Regions from separate parts of the Streptomyces sp. NPDC059398 genome, predicted to be linked through region 2. Evidence: riboswitches for the same ligand, from Rfam matches in the RefSeq annotation. Region 2 holds a riboswitch; each other region holds the start of a gene.
What was found. Region 2 has a riboswitch for cobalamin ahead of ACFXBC_RS11540 (CoA-acylating methylmalonate-semialdehyde dehydrogenase). Riboswitches for the same ligand answer to the same signal wherever they lie in the genome.
Positions count from the first base shown of each region.

Region 1: another riboswitch for cobalamin. It lies ahead of ACFXBC_RS05695 (CbtB-domain containing protein); the one in region 2 lies ahead of ACFXBC_RS11540 (CoA-acylating methylmalonate-semialdehyde dehydrogenase).
Region 3: another riboswitch for cobalamin. It lies ahead of ACFXBC_RS25760 (ribonucleoside-diphosphate reductase subunit alpha); the one in region 2 lies ahead of ACFXBC_RS11540 (CoA-acylating methylmalonate-semialdehyde dehydrogenase).
Region 4: another riboswitch for cobalamin. It lies ahead of ACFXBC_RS00550 (ABC transporter substrate-binding protein); the one in region 2 lies ahead of ACFXBC_RS11540 (CoA-acylating methylmalonate-semialdehyde dehydrogenase).

Region 1 is NZ_JBHYWP010000009.1:72,965-76,399, reverse strand. Features, by position in the region: gene ACFXBC_RS05705 (DUF2127 domain-containing protein) at 1-446, shown strand, start outside; gene ACFXBC_RS05700 (histidine phosphatase family protein) at 522-1,139, opposite strand; adenosylcobalamin (AdoCbl) riboswitch at 1,718-1,808, shown strand; gene ACFXBC_RS05695 (CbtB-domain containing protein) at 1,853-2,077, shown strand; gene ACFXBC_RS05690 (CbtA family protein) at 2,124-2,891, shown strand; gene ACFXBC_RS05685 (alkaline phosphatase family protein) at 3,112-3,435, shown strand, end outside.
Region 2 is NZ_JBHYWP010000023.1:51,859-55,293, reverse strand. Features, by position in the region: gene ACFXBC_RS11550 (aldo/keto reductase family oxidoreductase) at 1-304, opposite strand, end outside; gene ACFXBC_RS11545 (LysR family transcriptional regulator) at 410-1,273, shown strand; cobalamin riboswitch at 1,439-1,624, shown strand; gene ACFXBC_RS11540 (CoA-acylating methylmalonate-semialdehyde dehydrogenase) at 1,849-3,348, shown strand; gene ACFXBC_RS11535 (acyl-CoA dehydrogenase family protein) at 3,354-3,435, shown strand, end outside.
Region 3 is NZ_JBHYWP010000083.1:28,655-32,089, forward strand. Features, by position in the region: gene ACFXBC_RS25760 (ribonucleoside-diphosphate reductase subunit alpha) at 1-1,740, opposite strand, end outside; cobalamin riboswitch at 1,870-2,030, opposite strand; gene mctP (monocarboxylate uptake permease MctP) at 2,278-3,435, opposite strand, start outside.
Region 4 is NZ_JBHYWP010000001.1:120,452-123,886, forward strand. Features, by position in the region: gene ACFXBC_RS00540 (response regulator transcription factor) at 1-210, shown strand, start outside; gene ACFXBC_RS00545 (sensor histidine kinase) at 207-1,775, shown strand; cobalamin riboswitch at 1,770-1,899, shown strand; gene ACFXBC_RS00550 (ABC transporter substrate-binding protein) at 1,938-2,936, shown strand; gene ACFXBC_RS00555 (FecCD family ABC transporter permease) at 2,990-3,435, shown strand, end outside.

The sequences.
Region 1 (3,435 bases), on a different contig from region 2:
TCTTCGACGAGAACCTGGACGTGCTGCGCCCGGTGTTCCGTCACTTCCACTACGACCTGGACCACTCGCCGGTGGTCGGCACCATCCAGAAGACCTTCGGTTACAAGCACTCCACACTGGTGCTGGTCGCCGCGCTGCTGGTCGTCTACGCGCTGATCGAGATCGTCGAGGGCGTCGGACTGTGGCGCGCCAAGCGCTGGGCCGAGTATCTGACGGTCGTCGCCACGGCGGTGTTCCTGCCGCTGGAGGTCTACGAGCTCACCGAGAAGGTCAGCTGGCTGAAGATCGCCACCCTGACGGTCAACATCCTGGCGGTGCTCTACATCCTGCTCGGCAAGCGCCTGTTCGGCCTGCGGGGCGGGCACACGGCCTTCGAAGCGGAGCGCCAGAGCGCCTCACTGCTGGAAGTCGAGACGACCGCGGGGGCGGCGCACGTCAACGGCTGAGGCCCGTCACCGCTGCGGCACCGGCCGGCCCCACCCCCAGCCACCCGTCACCCGTCACCCGTCACCCGTCACCCGTCACCCGCTGAGCGGCACCTGATTCCACACGGCGAGGGCGGGTCGGCCGTGTTCGGTGCCGATCCGGCTCACGGACGCGGTGTCCAGCCGGAACAGCGCCCCGGCCGACGCGGGCAGTCCGAGCCGGCGCGCGGTCAGCACCCGCAGGAAGTGGGCGTGCCCGACGAGGACGACGTCTCCGCCCTCGCCGTCCAGATCGGCGTCGCGCAGCGCCACGTCGACCCGCCGCAGGACGCGGTCGGCGCGCTCGCCAACCTGCTGCGGGGACTCGCCGGGGTGCTCGGGCGGGCCCTCGGCCACCCCGTCGGTCCACAGGTCCCAGTCGGGCCGGTCCTGGTGGATCTCCGCGCTGGTGATGCCCTCGTACGCCCCGTAGTCCCACTCGTGCAGGTCGGCGTCGGCGCGTGCGGGTTCGAGGCCCGCCAGCTCGGCCGTCCGCCTGGCCCTGGTCAGCGTGCTGGTGAGGGTCAGTGCGATGCGCCGCTGGGCCAGCAGCGGTGCGACCTTGCGGGCCTGCTCCTCGCCGGCCGCCGTCAGCGGCAGATCCGTCCAGCTGGTGTGTTTCCCGGTGCGGCTCCAGCTGGTCTCACCGTGCCGTACGAGAATCAGCTCTCCCATGACCGCCCTGCCTTTTCGCGTCTGTCACCGGGCCGCCGATGTGCTGTCGGAGCCACCCGTGACGTCTGTGTTGATGTTGTACAAGGGCTTCAGCCTGTCACGACCAGCGAAGATTCCCGCAGAGGCGGCTCACGGGGTGTGATTCCGGGCGCACTGCCACGCCCTCTCCAGCGGAGCGCACCCGCCGCCGGGGCGCACCCCTGGTCACGGCTCCGGCGACCGTCCGGTGCGCGGGTTCCACCGTCCGGCCCTGCCGCCCAGCCCGGTCGGCGTCAGCGGCGCGACGTCCAGCCGCCGGAACGCCTCGTCCGGCGGCCCCGCGTCGTCGATACGGACCTCGCACAGAGCCGGACCCCGCTCCGCGAGGTGAGACCGACATCATCCGTACTGCATCATCCGTACTGCATCACCCGTACCGTCATCGCCCTCACCGTCCCGCCGTCCACCCGTCCACCCGTCCGGCCGGGCAAGCAGAACACGTGCGTCCGGGGTACCGGGCGCGGGGTGTGACGGGCCGTTCTGCCGGACCGGCACCGTAGCGAAGCCGGTCGGGCAGACGGTACGGTCCACGTGAACATGACGAAGGCGTAATGGAAGTCCGGTGAGAATCCGGCACGGTCGCGCCACTGTGAACCCGTCCTACGGGAAGTCAGACCCAGCACCTTCGTCTCAGGCACCACGACCGGGACGCGTGTTCCCCAGGAGGTTCTGCCATGGCAAACTCCCTTGCCCCCACTCCGAGCGCCCCCGCCACTCCGGCGATCGCTCCGCTCTCGGCCAAGGCCATCGCCCCCTGGGCGGTCTTCTTCGGGATCCTCATGCTCGTCCTGCTGTACTTCGTCGGCGCCGAGCAGGGCGCCACCTCGGTCGTCTCGGGGACCGACGTGCACGAGTGGGTCCACGACGGACGTCATCTCCTCGGCTTCCCCTGCCACTGACCTACTGACGTCCAACTGACCTACTGACGTCCAGGGGACCTCTCTCATGAACTCCATATCGATACGCGTCCTGCTCGTCCGCGGCATGCTGGCCGGCCTCGCCGCCGGTGTACTGGCCCTGGTGGTCGCCTATCTGCTCGGTGAGCCGCGGGTCGACTCGGCCATCGCCTTCGAGGACGCGCACAGCCATGAGCACGAGATGGAGGTGGTCAGCCGCTCCCTCCAGTCGACGGCGGGACTCGCCACCGGTGTGCTCGTCTTCGGCGTCGCGGTCGGCGGTATCGCCGCTCTCGCGTTCTGCTTCGCACTCGGCCGTACCGGCGGCTTCGGCCCGCGGGCGACAGCCATGCTGGTCTCGGCCGGCGCCCTGATCACCGTGTACGTCGTGCCGTTCCTCAAGTACCCGGCCAACCCGCCGTCCGTCGGCGACCCCGGCACCATCGGCAAACGCACCGCCCTGTACTTCCTGATGATGGTCCTCAGCGTGCTGCTCTCGGTGGCCGCCGTGCTCCTCGGCAAACGGCTCGCGCCACGGCTGGGCAACTGGAACGCGACCGTAGCGGCCGGGGCCGCCTTCCTCGTACTGGTCGGACTCGCCTATGCGCTCCTGCCCGCCGTCAACGAGGTGCCCAAGGACTTCCCGGCCACCCTGCTCTGGCAGTTCCGGCTCTCGGCGCTCGCCATCCAGCTCACGCTGTGGACCGCGTTCGGCCTGCTCTTCGGCCACCTCGCCGAGCGTCATCTCCTCCCACGGACGGCTGCGTCACACCACACGGACGGCACCGTGGCGCCAACGGCCGCCCCCACCAACTGAGCTCTCCCACAAGGGGCTTCACGGCTACTCACGGATCCCGTCCGGACCTTTGTCCGGGCGGGATCCCGGCTGTGCGAACACCAGGTTCTGGCTTGGCCAAGCCCTTGCCGCTCATTGGCCACCTGTTCATCGTCCGACTCCTCCCCTCTTCACCGGGCTCCCGAGAGAGTTCCGGAGGGGCCTCAGAACGGGCCCGTCCGAGCGTGAGAAGGGGATGTTCATGGCCGAGTTGACGCGACGCAGACTCCTTGGCTCAGCGGCAGGCGCCGTGGGCGGCGCTGCGGCGCTCTCGCTGCTGCCGCCCAGCGTGCAGAAGGCGGTCGCGGCCGGGCCGCCGCGCCACGGTTCCCTGCGCGACATCGAACACGTCGTCATGCTGATGCAGGAGAACCGCTCGTTCGACCACTACTTCGGCACGCTGTCCGGCGTACGCGGCTTCAGCGACCCGCACGCGCAGAAGCTGCCGAACGGCAAGCCGGTCTTCTACCAGCCCGACACAGTGAACCCGAAGGGCTATCTGCTCCCGTTCCATCTGGACACCCAC
Region 2 (3,435 bases):
AGCCGCCCTGCTGATCGCGGACCGCGCCGACCTTGGTCACGACGTGCAGTGACTCGGGGCAGGGGTGCAGCGCTTCACGGATCAGCTGGTTGGTGACGCGCGGTCCGTATGCGCCGGCGGTGTCGATATGGGTGATCCCGAGGGCGGCGGCCTCGCGCAGGACGGCGAGCGCGCCGTCACGGTCGGCAGGAGGGCCCATGACCCCGGGGCCGGCGAGCTGCATGGCGCCGTAGCCGAAGCGGGTGACGGTCAGATCGCCGAGGGTCCAGGTGCCACCGGGCAGGGACGCGGAAGGTCTGTTCATGGTTTCGCTCATGCCGTCGATGTTCGCTCGCGGACAGGCGGCGCATCCAATACCGACACAGCGCCCTGTCATACCCGGTAGGTATCACAGAGATACGCTGTGGCCATGGACACCCTGGAGACCCGTGAGCTGAGGTACTTCGTGGCCGTCGCAGAGGAACTGCACTTCGGCCGCGCCGCCGAGCGCCTCGGCATGGCCCAGCCACCGCTGTCCCGGGCGATCCAGCAGCTCGAACGGCGCCTCGGCGTCTCCCTGCTGGAACGCAACCGCCGCGGCGTCTCCCTGACCGGCGCCGGAGAGACGCTGCTGCACGAGGGCCGCGCAGCACTCGACGCGACCACCGCTGCCGCCCGCCGCACCCGTCGCGCCGGCGGCGCCGGCAGTCCGGGCGGCCCCCGCAACCGCCTGGTACTGGCAGTGAAGGCCGGCGCGTCCCACGAGCTGATGCGCAAGCTCCTAGACGCCTACGCGGCCGAGCCCGACGCCGCTGAGATCGAGGTACTGCCGAGCGGCACATGTGAGCAGGGAGAAATGCTGCGCGACGGCCGCGCTGATGTGGCGCTCATGCACGCGCCGTTCAATTCCCTCGCCGGGTTCGACAGCGAGGAACTGATGGCCGAGGGACAGATCGCGATCCTGCCCGCCTCACATCCCCTCGCCGCGCAGAGGACGCTGTCCCTGGCGGACGTCAGCGACATCCCCGGTCTTCCGCTCGCCCGCTGGTCCCGCCGCGGCACGTACCCACCCGGCCCGGGCCCCGAGATCCACGACCAGACGCAGCTGGCCCAGCTGATCGCCCTCGGACGCACCGTGGCCGTCTTCCCCGAGTCGGCCAGCGCCTGGCTATGGGCCGAGCACACGGCCGTGCCCCTGACCGACGCACCCCCCGTCGTCACCCACATCGCCTGGCCCGCGCACAGCCGCTCCCTCGCCCTTGCCGGACTGATCCGCACGGCCACACGGCTATGACCCGCTGACTGCCCACTACGGCCTCGGGTACGAAAGGGTCAGCCAACGCCTCAGCACGCTGCGGCGGTCCCGGCCGCGAGGTGCCCCGTACCCGCTGACCGGGAAGCAGCCGGAAACCGACGCCTGGAGCGACACAGCCGGGGCGGGGGGTGGACTTACTAGGACGTCCAACTATATCTTCGTGGCACAAGGTCCGCGGTGCAGGGAAGCCGGTGTGAATCCGGCACGGTCCCGCCACTGTGACCGGGGAGTGTGCTGCCATCCACACGCCACTGGCGATTTCAGCCGGGAAGGCGGGCGGCACGCGGGGATCCGGGAGTCAGGATACCGGCCGCGGAATGTTCCGTGTTTTCCACGAGGATGGAGCAGACACGCATGGCACCGGTCCGTACGCACACCCACGACCCTGGTGATCCGGCGGAGCGCACCCGACTCGACGCGCGCTCGTAGAACTCCGCGGCCGCGAGCCGCTGTTCGCTGTCCCACGGCAGCCCTCCCGGCAGCACGCCCGTCCGCGTGCTCCCGGCGATCTGCCGTGCCGTCCCCGGATCCCAACCTGACGAGAGCAGGCAACCATGGTCCGTGAACTCACCCATTTCATCGGCGGTAAACACACCGCCGGTACATCCGGTCTCTTCGGCGACGTGTACGACCCCAACACCGGCACCGTCCAGGCCCGGGTCCCGCTCGCGGGCCGCGCCGACACCGAGGCGGCCATCGCCGACGCGGTCACGGCGCAGCCGGAATGGGGGGAGTGGAATCCGCAGCGCCGTGCCCGGATCCTGCTGCGCTTCCTCCAACTCGTCGATGGGGAACGTGACTCCCTGGCCCGGCTGCTGTCCGCCGAGCACGGAAAGACCGTCGCCGACGCCCACGGTGATATTCAGCGCGGCCTGGAGGTGGTGGAGTTCGCCGCTGGTATTCCGCACCTGCTGAAGGGCGAGTTCACCGACAACGCGGGCACCGGCATCGATGTGCACTCGCTGCGCTCCCCGATCGGAGTGGTCGCCGGCATCACGCCGTTCAACTTCCCGGCGATGATCCCGCTGTGGAAGGCGGCGCCCGCTCTCGCCTGCGGAAACGCGTTCATCCTCAAACCGTCCGAGCGCGATCCGTCCGTGCCGCTGCGCCTGGCCGAACTGTTCCTGGAAGCAGGTCTGCCGCCCGGTGTGCTGAACGTCGTCAACGGTGCCAAGGAGGCCGTCGACACGCTGCTCGATGACCCCCGGGTCGGCGCGCTCGGCTTCGTCGGCTCCACTCCCATTGCCGCACATATCTACGCGACCGCCGCCGCTCACGGGAAGCGCGCCCAGTGCTTCGGCGGCGCCAAGAACCACATGATCGTCATGCCGGACGCCGACCTCGACCAGGCCGTCGACGCCCTCATCGGAGCCGGATACGGGTCCGCGGGTGAACGCTGCATGGCGATCTCGGTGGCCGTGCCGGTCGGGGAGGAGACCGCCGACCGGCTCGTCGCCGCACTCAAGGAGCGGATCGCCACCCTCCGTATCGGCCGCTCCGACGACCCGGAAGCCGACTTCGGCCCCCTCGTGTGCCAGGACGCCCTCGACCGGGTCCGCCGGTATGTGGACACCGGAGTGGCCGAGGGCGCCGAACTCGTCGTCGACGGGCGGCAGTTCTCCCTGCCCGGCCACGAAGGCGGCTTCTTCGCGGGGGCGTCCCTCTTCGACCGGGTCACCCCGCGGATGCGGATCTACCAGGAGGAGATCTTCGGGCCCGTGCTGTGCGTCGTACGGGCCGCCTCCTACGAGGAGGCACTGCGGCTGCCCAGCGAGCACCCCTACGGAAACGGCGTCGCGATCTTCACCAGGGACGGCGACACCGCCCGCGACTTCACCCGCCGGGTGGACACCGGCATGGTCGGCGTCAACGTCCCCATCCCGGTCCCCGTCGCCTACCACACCTTCGGCGGCTGGAAGCAGTCCGGTTTCGGCGACCTCAACCAGCACGGCCCGGACGCCATCCGCTTCTACACCCGCACCAAGACCGTCACCTCGCGCTGGCCATCGGGTGCCAGGGAAGGCGCGAGCTTCACCCTTCCCACCATGGGATGAGCGCCATGACCACCACATCGCTCACCGAAGTCCAACAGGCCCTGGTCGAGACCACATTGGACTTCGCGCAGGATCATCTGGCGCCCC
Region 3 (3,435 bases), on a different contig from region 2:
CGGCCAGTTCAGCTCGGTCGCGTAGTGGTCGGGGTGCAGCACACCGCGGGCCGCGCGGGTCTTCTCCCAGGCGGGCAGCGGGCCGCTCCTGTCGGCGAGGTCGCAGGACGCCTCGTAGGCGGCGAGCATGATCCGCTCGGAGATCCGGGTGGAGAGCGCCTGCGCCTCGGGTGAGTCGAAGGGCAGCCGCAGCTGGAAGAAGACGTCCTGGAGCCCCATCAGGCCCAGGCCCACCGGACGCCACTTGGCGTTGGAGCGGCCCGCCTGCTCGGTCGGGTAGAAGTTGATGTCCACGACCCGGTCGAGGAAGGTGACCGCGGTGCGGACGGTCGCGTCCAGGCGCTCCCAGTCCAGGGAGCCGCCGGAGACGAACGCGCCGACGTTGACCGAGCCCAGGTTGCAGACCGCGGTCTCGCCGTCGTCCGTCACCTCCAGGATCTCGGTGCACAGGTTCGACGAGTGGACGACCGCACCCGGTTCGGCGGTCTGGTTGGCCGTACGGTTCGACGCGTCCTTGAAGGTCATCCAGCCCTGGCCGGTCTGGGCGAGGGTGCGCATCATCCGCCCGTACAGCTCCCGCGCCGGGATGGTCTTCCTCGCCAGCCCCGCCGCCTCGGCCCTGCGGTACGCGGCGTCGAACTCCTCGCCCCACAGATCGGTCAGCTCCGGCACGTCGGCGGGCGAGAACAGCGACCAGGTGCCGTCCGAGCCAACCCGGCGCATGAACTCGTCGGGCACCCAGTGGGCCAGGTTGAGATTGTGCGTACGCCGGGCGTCCTCACCGGTGTTGTCGCGCAGCTCCAGGAACTCCTCGATGTCCGAGTGCCAGGTCTCCAGGTAGACGGCGGCGGCGCCCTTGCGCCGGCCGCCCTGGTTCACCGCGGCGACCGAGGCGTCGAGGGTCTTGAGGAAGGGGACGATGCCGTTGGAGTGTCCGTTGGTGCCGCGGATCAGCGAACCGCGGGCGCGGATGCGGGAGTACGAGAGGCCGATGCCGCCCGCGTGCTTCGAGAGCCGCGCCACCTCGTGGTAGCGCCCGTAGATCGAGTCCAGCTGGTCGAGTGGCGAGTCCAGCAGGTAGCAGGAGGACATCTGCGGGTGCCGGGTACCGGAGTTGAAGAGCGTGGGGGAGGAGGGCAGATAGTCGAGGCGGCTCATCAGCCCGTACAGCGCGGCCACTTCGGCCAGCGCGTCGGCGGATTCGTCGGCGGCGAGACCGCAGGCGACCCGGAGCATGAAGTGCTGGGGTGTCTCGATGACCTGGCGGGTGAGGGGGTGGCGCAGCAGATAGCGGCTGTAGAGGGTGCGCAGCCCGAAGTACCCGAAGCGGTCGTCGGCCCCGGGGTCGACGGTCGCGTCGAGCCGCTCCGCGTGCAGCCGGACGAAGGCGGCCGTACGGTCGGCGATCAGCCCCTCGCGGTGGCCGACGGCGACCGACGAGGAGAACGACACCGCGCCCTGGCCCGCCGCCTCGTCGGCGATGGTGCGGGTGAGCAGCCGCGCGGCGAGCCGGGAGTACGCGGGGTCCTCGGAGATGAGACCCGCGGCCGCCTCGGTGGCCAGCTCCCGCAGCTCCGCCTCGTCCGACGCCGCGTTGCGCCCGCGCAGGGCGGCAGCGGCGACCCTGCCGGGGTCGGTGTCGGTGAGATCGGCGGTGAGGTCGGTCAGGGTCCGCAGCAGTACGGTTCCCGGGGCGTCCGCCACCTGCTCGGAGACAGGTGCGGTGGGCGCGATGGTCACGGTGCGCTCTCCCTCGCTCGGCTGGGGGCCGGCGGGGGGCACGGGCGCGTACGGGCACAGCAGAGCAGCACACCGCATGGCGTCCGCAGGCCCTACCGCGAGGCCCGGACGTTTCCCATCCGGTTCGGTCGAGCCGGATGCGCCGTCGGCAGGTCCTCGGACTCCACGGTGCGCGAAAGCGCACTGATCACACCGTTGCGGGACAGTTCCGGATTCGCACCGGATTCCCCTGCGGCGACAGCGAGCATGAGCATACATGTGGGGTGCCCGCCGGAAAGCACCCCCCATATGTTGTGTCGTGGAGCCTGGGAGGGTGGCTCGTACGGCCGCTTCGCCGGGGCCGCGTGCAGGCCACCGGGACGCCTCAGAAGCGGTTCAGGGGCGCCCTGCGGGGGCTCCTGGGGGCACGGAGAAGGGCCGCCGCGCGTCTCCCCCGGAAGGGAGGCGCGACGGCCCCTGGCGGAGCGTGGCCCGTGGCGGAGCGAGGCCCCGGCGGACGCAGCCCCGGCGGACCCGGCCCCTGGCGGAGCGGCCGGCTCAGTGGCCGGCCGGTGCTCCCGCCGTGGCCGGAGGCAGCTCCACCTGGACGCCCTCGTCCCCGGCGTCCGCCGTGTAGTCCTCCGGGGAGGTCTCGTCGATCCCGGCGGGTGCCTTCACCGCGTTGAGCACGACAGTGAGCACCAGGGTCACGACCACGTTCAGTACGAACGCCGTCAGACCGATGTAGCCGATCTGTCCGATGCCCGGGATCTCCTTGGAGGAGCCGCCGAAGTGCGCCTGCGTCGGGCTCGCCACGCCGTACGCGGCGAGCGTCCCGTACACCATGCCGACCGCCCAGCCCGCGAGCAGCGCCCAGCGGTGGAACCACCGGGTGAAGAGCCCGCCGACCAGCGCCGGCATGGTCTGGAGGATCCAGATACCGCCGAGCAGCTGGAAGTTGATGGCCACCGTCGGGTCCATGGCGAGCACGAAGAGGAGCGCGCCGACCTTCACCACGAGCGAGACCAGCTTGGAGACCTTGGCCTCCTGGGCGGGGGTGGCCCCCGGCTTGATGAAGTCCTTGTAGATGTTGCGGGTGAAGAGGTTCGCCGCGGCGATGGACATGATGGCGGCGGGGACCAGCGCACCGATACCGATGGCGGCGAAGGCCACCCCCGCGAACCAGTCGGGGAACATGTTCTCGAAGAGCTGCGGGATGGCCAGCTGGCCGTTCTTCACCTTGATACCGGCGGCGATCGCCATGAAGCCGAGGAGGGCGAGCAGCCCCAGCATCAGCGAGTACAGCGGCAGGATCGCGGTGTTGCGGCGGATCACGTTACGGCTGCGCGAGGAGAGCGTCGCCGTGATCGAGTGCGGGTACATGAAGAGCGCGAGCGCGGAGCCGAGCGCCAGCGTCGCATAGCCCCACTGGCCCGCCGCGCCCGGTGCGAGCGCCCCGCGCGGCTTGCCCGTCGCCGGGCTGGTCTGCGAGAAGGCGTGACCGGCCTTGGCGAAGATGTCGTCGAAGCCGCCGAGTTTGATCGGGATGTAGATGATCGCCACCAGGATGACGATGTAGATCAGACCGTCCTTGACGAAGGCGATCAGCGCGGGCGCCCGCAGCCCCGACGAGTAGGTGTACGCGGCGAGCACCGCGAAGGCGATCAGCAGCGGGAGGTCCTTCACGAACCAGTTGCTGCCCTCGCCGCCGACGCC
Region 4 (3,435 bases), on a different contig from region 2:
ACGGCGAAGGAGTTCGCGGTCCTGGAGCAACTCGCCGTCCGCCAGGGCGAAGTGGTCGGCAAGCCGGAGATCCTGGAGCACGTCTGGGACTTCGCCTACGAGGGCGACCCGAACATCGTCGAGGTGTACGTGAGCGCCCTGCGCCGCAAGCTGGGCGCCGGACTCATCCAGACCGTGCGCGGCGCGGGGTACCGTCTGGTCGCCGAATGAGGCGCCTGCTCGGTTCCGTACGGGCCAGGGCGGCGCTGGGCGCGACGGCCGTCGTCGCTGTCGCGCTGGTCGCCGCGGGGCTCTCGCTCCTGAGCGTCCTGCGGTCCAACCTCACGGGCCAGACCGATCTGCGCGCCGAGGTCGTCGCCCAGAACATCGCATCGCAGGTCGCGCTCGACGTCCCGTACCGCAAACTCCATCTGCCCGACTCCGACGAGAACCCGGTGCAGGTGGTCACCGAGCACGGCGGACTGCGCGCCGCCAGTGACGATCTGGACGCCGTGACGGGGACGGCGACCACCGCGGTGCATCCGGCGCCGGCCGAGTCGAAGCACGACGACGACCATGGCGACGACAAGAGCCACGGCAAGAGCGACGACAAGAGCGACGACAAGAGCGACGACGACGATGACGACCACGGCAGCGGCGACGATCCGCCGCGCGGTGAGGTCTCGCACGACGACCCCCACTTCAGCTCCGGCACCGCGACCGTGGACGGTGACACCGCCGACTACCGGTTCGCCGCGGTCGAGGTGACCAACGGCAGCGACGACACCCTGATCGTCTACGCGGGCGCCCCGCTCACCACCGAGCAGAGCGCCGTCAGCACGCTCCGCGGCGCGATGCTCATCGGGCTGCCCGCCCTCCTGCTGGTCGTCGCGGGCGTCACCTGGCTGGTGACCCGGCGCGCCCTGCGCCCCGTCGAGGGGATCCGGCGGGAGATGGCGGCGATCACCGCGTCCGAGGACCTCGGCCGGCGGGTCCCGGAGCCCGGCTCGCACGACGAGGTGGCCCGGCTGGCCCGTACGACCAATGAGACGCTCACCGCCCTGGAGCGCTCCGTCGACCGGCAGCGGCGGTTCGTCGCGGACGCCTCCCACGAACTGCGCAGCCCCATCGCGAGTCTGCGCACCCAGCTGGAGGTCGGCGCCGCGCACCCGGAGCTGCTCGACGTCGAGGGCGCGGTCATGGACACTGTACGGCTCCAGCAACTGGCCGCCGATCTGCTGCTGCTCGCCCGCCTGGACGCGGGGGAGCGGCCCGGTGCGGCGCGGATCGACCTGGGGGAGCTGGTGCGCGAGGAGGTCTCGCGGCGGCACGGGGGCCGGGTGCCGGTGACGGTCGACGCCGCGAACGGGCTCGAAGTGGAGGGATCCCGCGGGCAGTTGGCGCGGGTGATCGGCAACCTCCTGGACAACGCCCAGCGGCACGCGCGCTCGGGCGTCGAGGTCTGCGTACGGGAGCGGAACGGCCGGCTCGTCGCGGAGGTCGCGGACGACGGCCCCGGGGTGCCGCCCGCGGAGCGTGAACGGATCTTCGAGCGGTTCGTACGGCTCGACGACGCCCGGACCCGTGACGACGGGGGCGCCGGTCTCGGCCTGGCCATCGCCCGCGATGTCGCGCACCGGCACGGCGGGACGCTCACCGTCGGCGACGGCGCCGCCTTCGCCCTGGACCTGCCCGCCCCGCGGACCGGGGACGCCCCGCGGACCCAGGACACCCCGCCCGCCCAGGACGCTCCGCGGGCCCGGGCAGCCAAGGGGAGCGGCCCTGGCGGCGTCTGACACACTGAGCGCGAACCCAGGCGGTGCGGTGAAGGAAACCGGTGCGATTCCGGTACGGTCCCGCCACTGTGACCGGGCCTCGCGGCCCGGAAGCCAGACACTTCCCGCGCCGCCTTCTCCGTACGACCTGGGGACGAGGACATCCCCCGGAGAGGCCCGGCCATGCCCCGTAACCCCCGGACGTCGCGCGCCGCACTGGCGCTCATACCCCTGATCCTGCTGCCGCTCGCCGGCTGCGGGGCGGGCTCCACGCAGGACACGGGCGCGGACAGGGGCGCGAAAGCTCCCGCCGGATTCCCGTACACGGTCGACAACTGCGGGACCAGGACGACCTTCGACGCGCCCCCGAAGCGGGCCGTCACGATGAACCAGCACGCGACGGAACTCATGCTGGCCCTCGGACTCCGGGACCGGATCGCGGGCACCGCCTACCTCGACGACAAGGTCCTTCCCCGGTACCGCGCCGACTACGCGAAGACCAAGGTCATCGCCAAGGAGTACCCGTCCCGGGAGACCCTCCTCGGCGCCAACCCGGACTTCGTCTACGGCGGTTACGCCAGCGCCTTCGACAAGGCCCAGGGCCGTGACCGGGCCGGGCTCCAGAAGTCGGGCATCAACACCCGGCTCAATATCGAGAACTGCACCGGCGGCCCGGTCGGCCTCGGTCAGCTCAGCACCGAGATCACCCAGGTCGCGCGGACCTTCGGCGTTCCCGGCCGCGGCCGGAAGCTGATCGCGGAGCAGAAGGAGAAGATCGCGGCCGTCGAGGCGAAGCTCAAGGGGGCGGACCGGCCCTCGGTCTTCGTGTACGACTCGGGGGACAGCTCGGCGTTCACGGCGGGCGGCAGCGGTATCGGCAACGAGATCGTGTCACTGGCGGGCGGCACCAACGTCTTCGCCGATCTGGGGAAGAGCTTCGGTGATGTCTCCTGGGAGCAGGTCATCAAGCGCAGGCCCCAGGTCGTCGTGGTCTACGACTACGGCGGGACCAGCGTCGCGGCGAAGAAGAAGCGGCTGCTCGGCGATCCCGCCCTCAAGGACGTCCCCGCCATCAGGAACAGGCGTTTCGCGGTGCTGCCGCTGTCGTCGGCCGTCCTCGGCGTACGCGTCGCTGACGCCGTCGGGGACCTGGCCGCGCAGCTGCACCCCGACGCCGGATGAGGGCCGGGACCAAGGCCCGGCCGCATCCTCCGGCCTCGGGTGTGCTGCGTTCGATGCCCGTCGTGACCGGTGTGCTCACCGTGGTGCTGCTCGCGACGGCGGTGGCGGGACTGGCGCTCGGCCCGGTGCGCATCCCGCCGGGCGAGGTGCTCCGGGTGGTGCTGGGCGGCGAGCGGAGCGGCGCGTATCCGACGATCGTGTGGGACGTGCGGCTGCCCCGGGTGGTGCTCGGGGCCGTCGTCGGGGCGGGGCTCGCGCTGTCCGGGGCGGTCCTCCAGGCGCTGGTGCGCAACGCGCTGGCCGATCCCTTTCTGCTGGGCGCCTCCTCGGGGGCGTCGGCCGGGGCGGTGCTCGTCATCGTCTTCGGCCTCGGCACGGGGGCCGCGGCGACCGTGGCGCTGCCGGCCGCCGCGTTCATCGGCTCGATGGCGGCGCTGGTCGCGGTGTACGCGATGGCCAGGCGCGGCGGGACGATGACGACGGGGCGGCTGATCCTGGC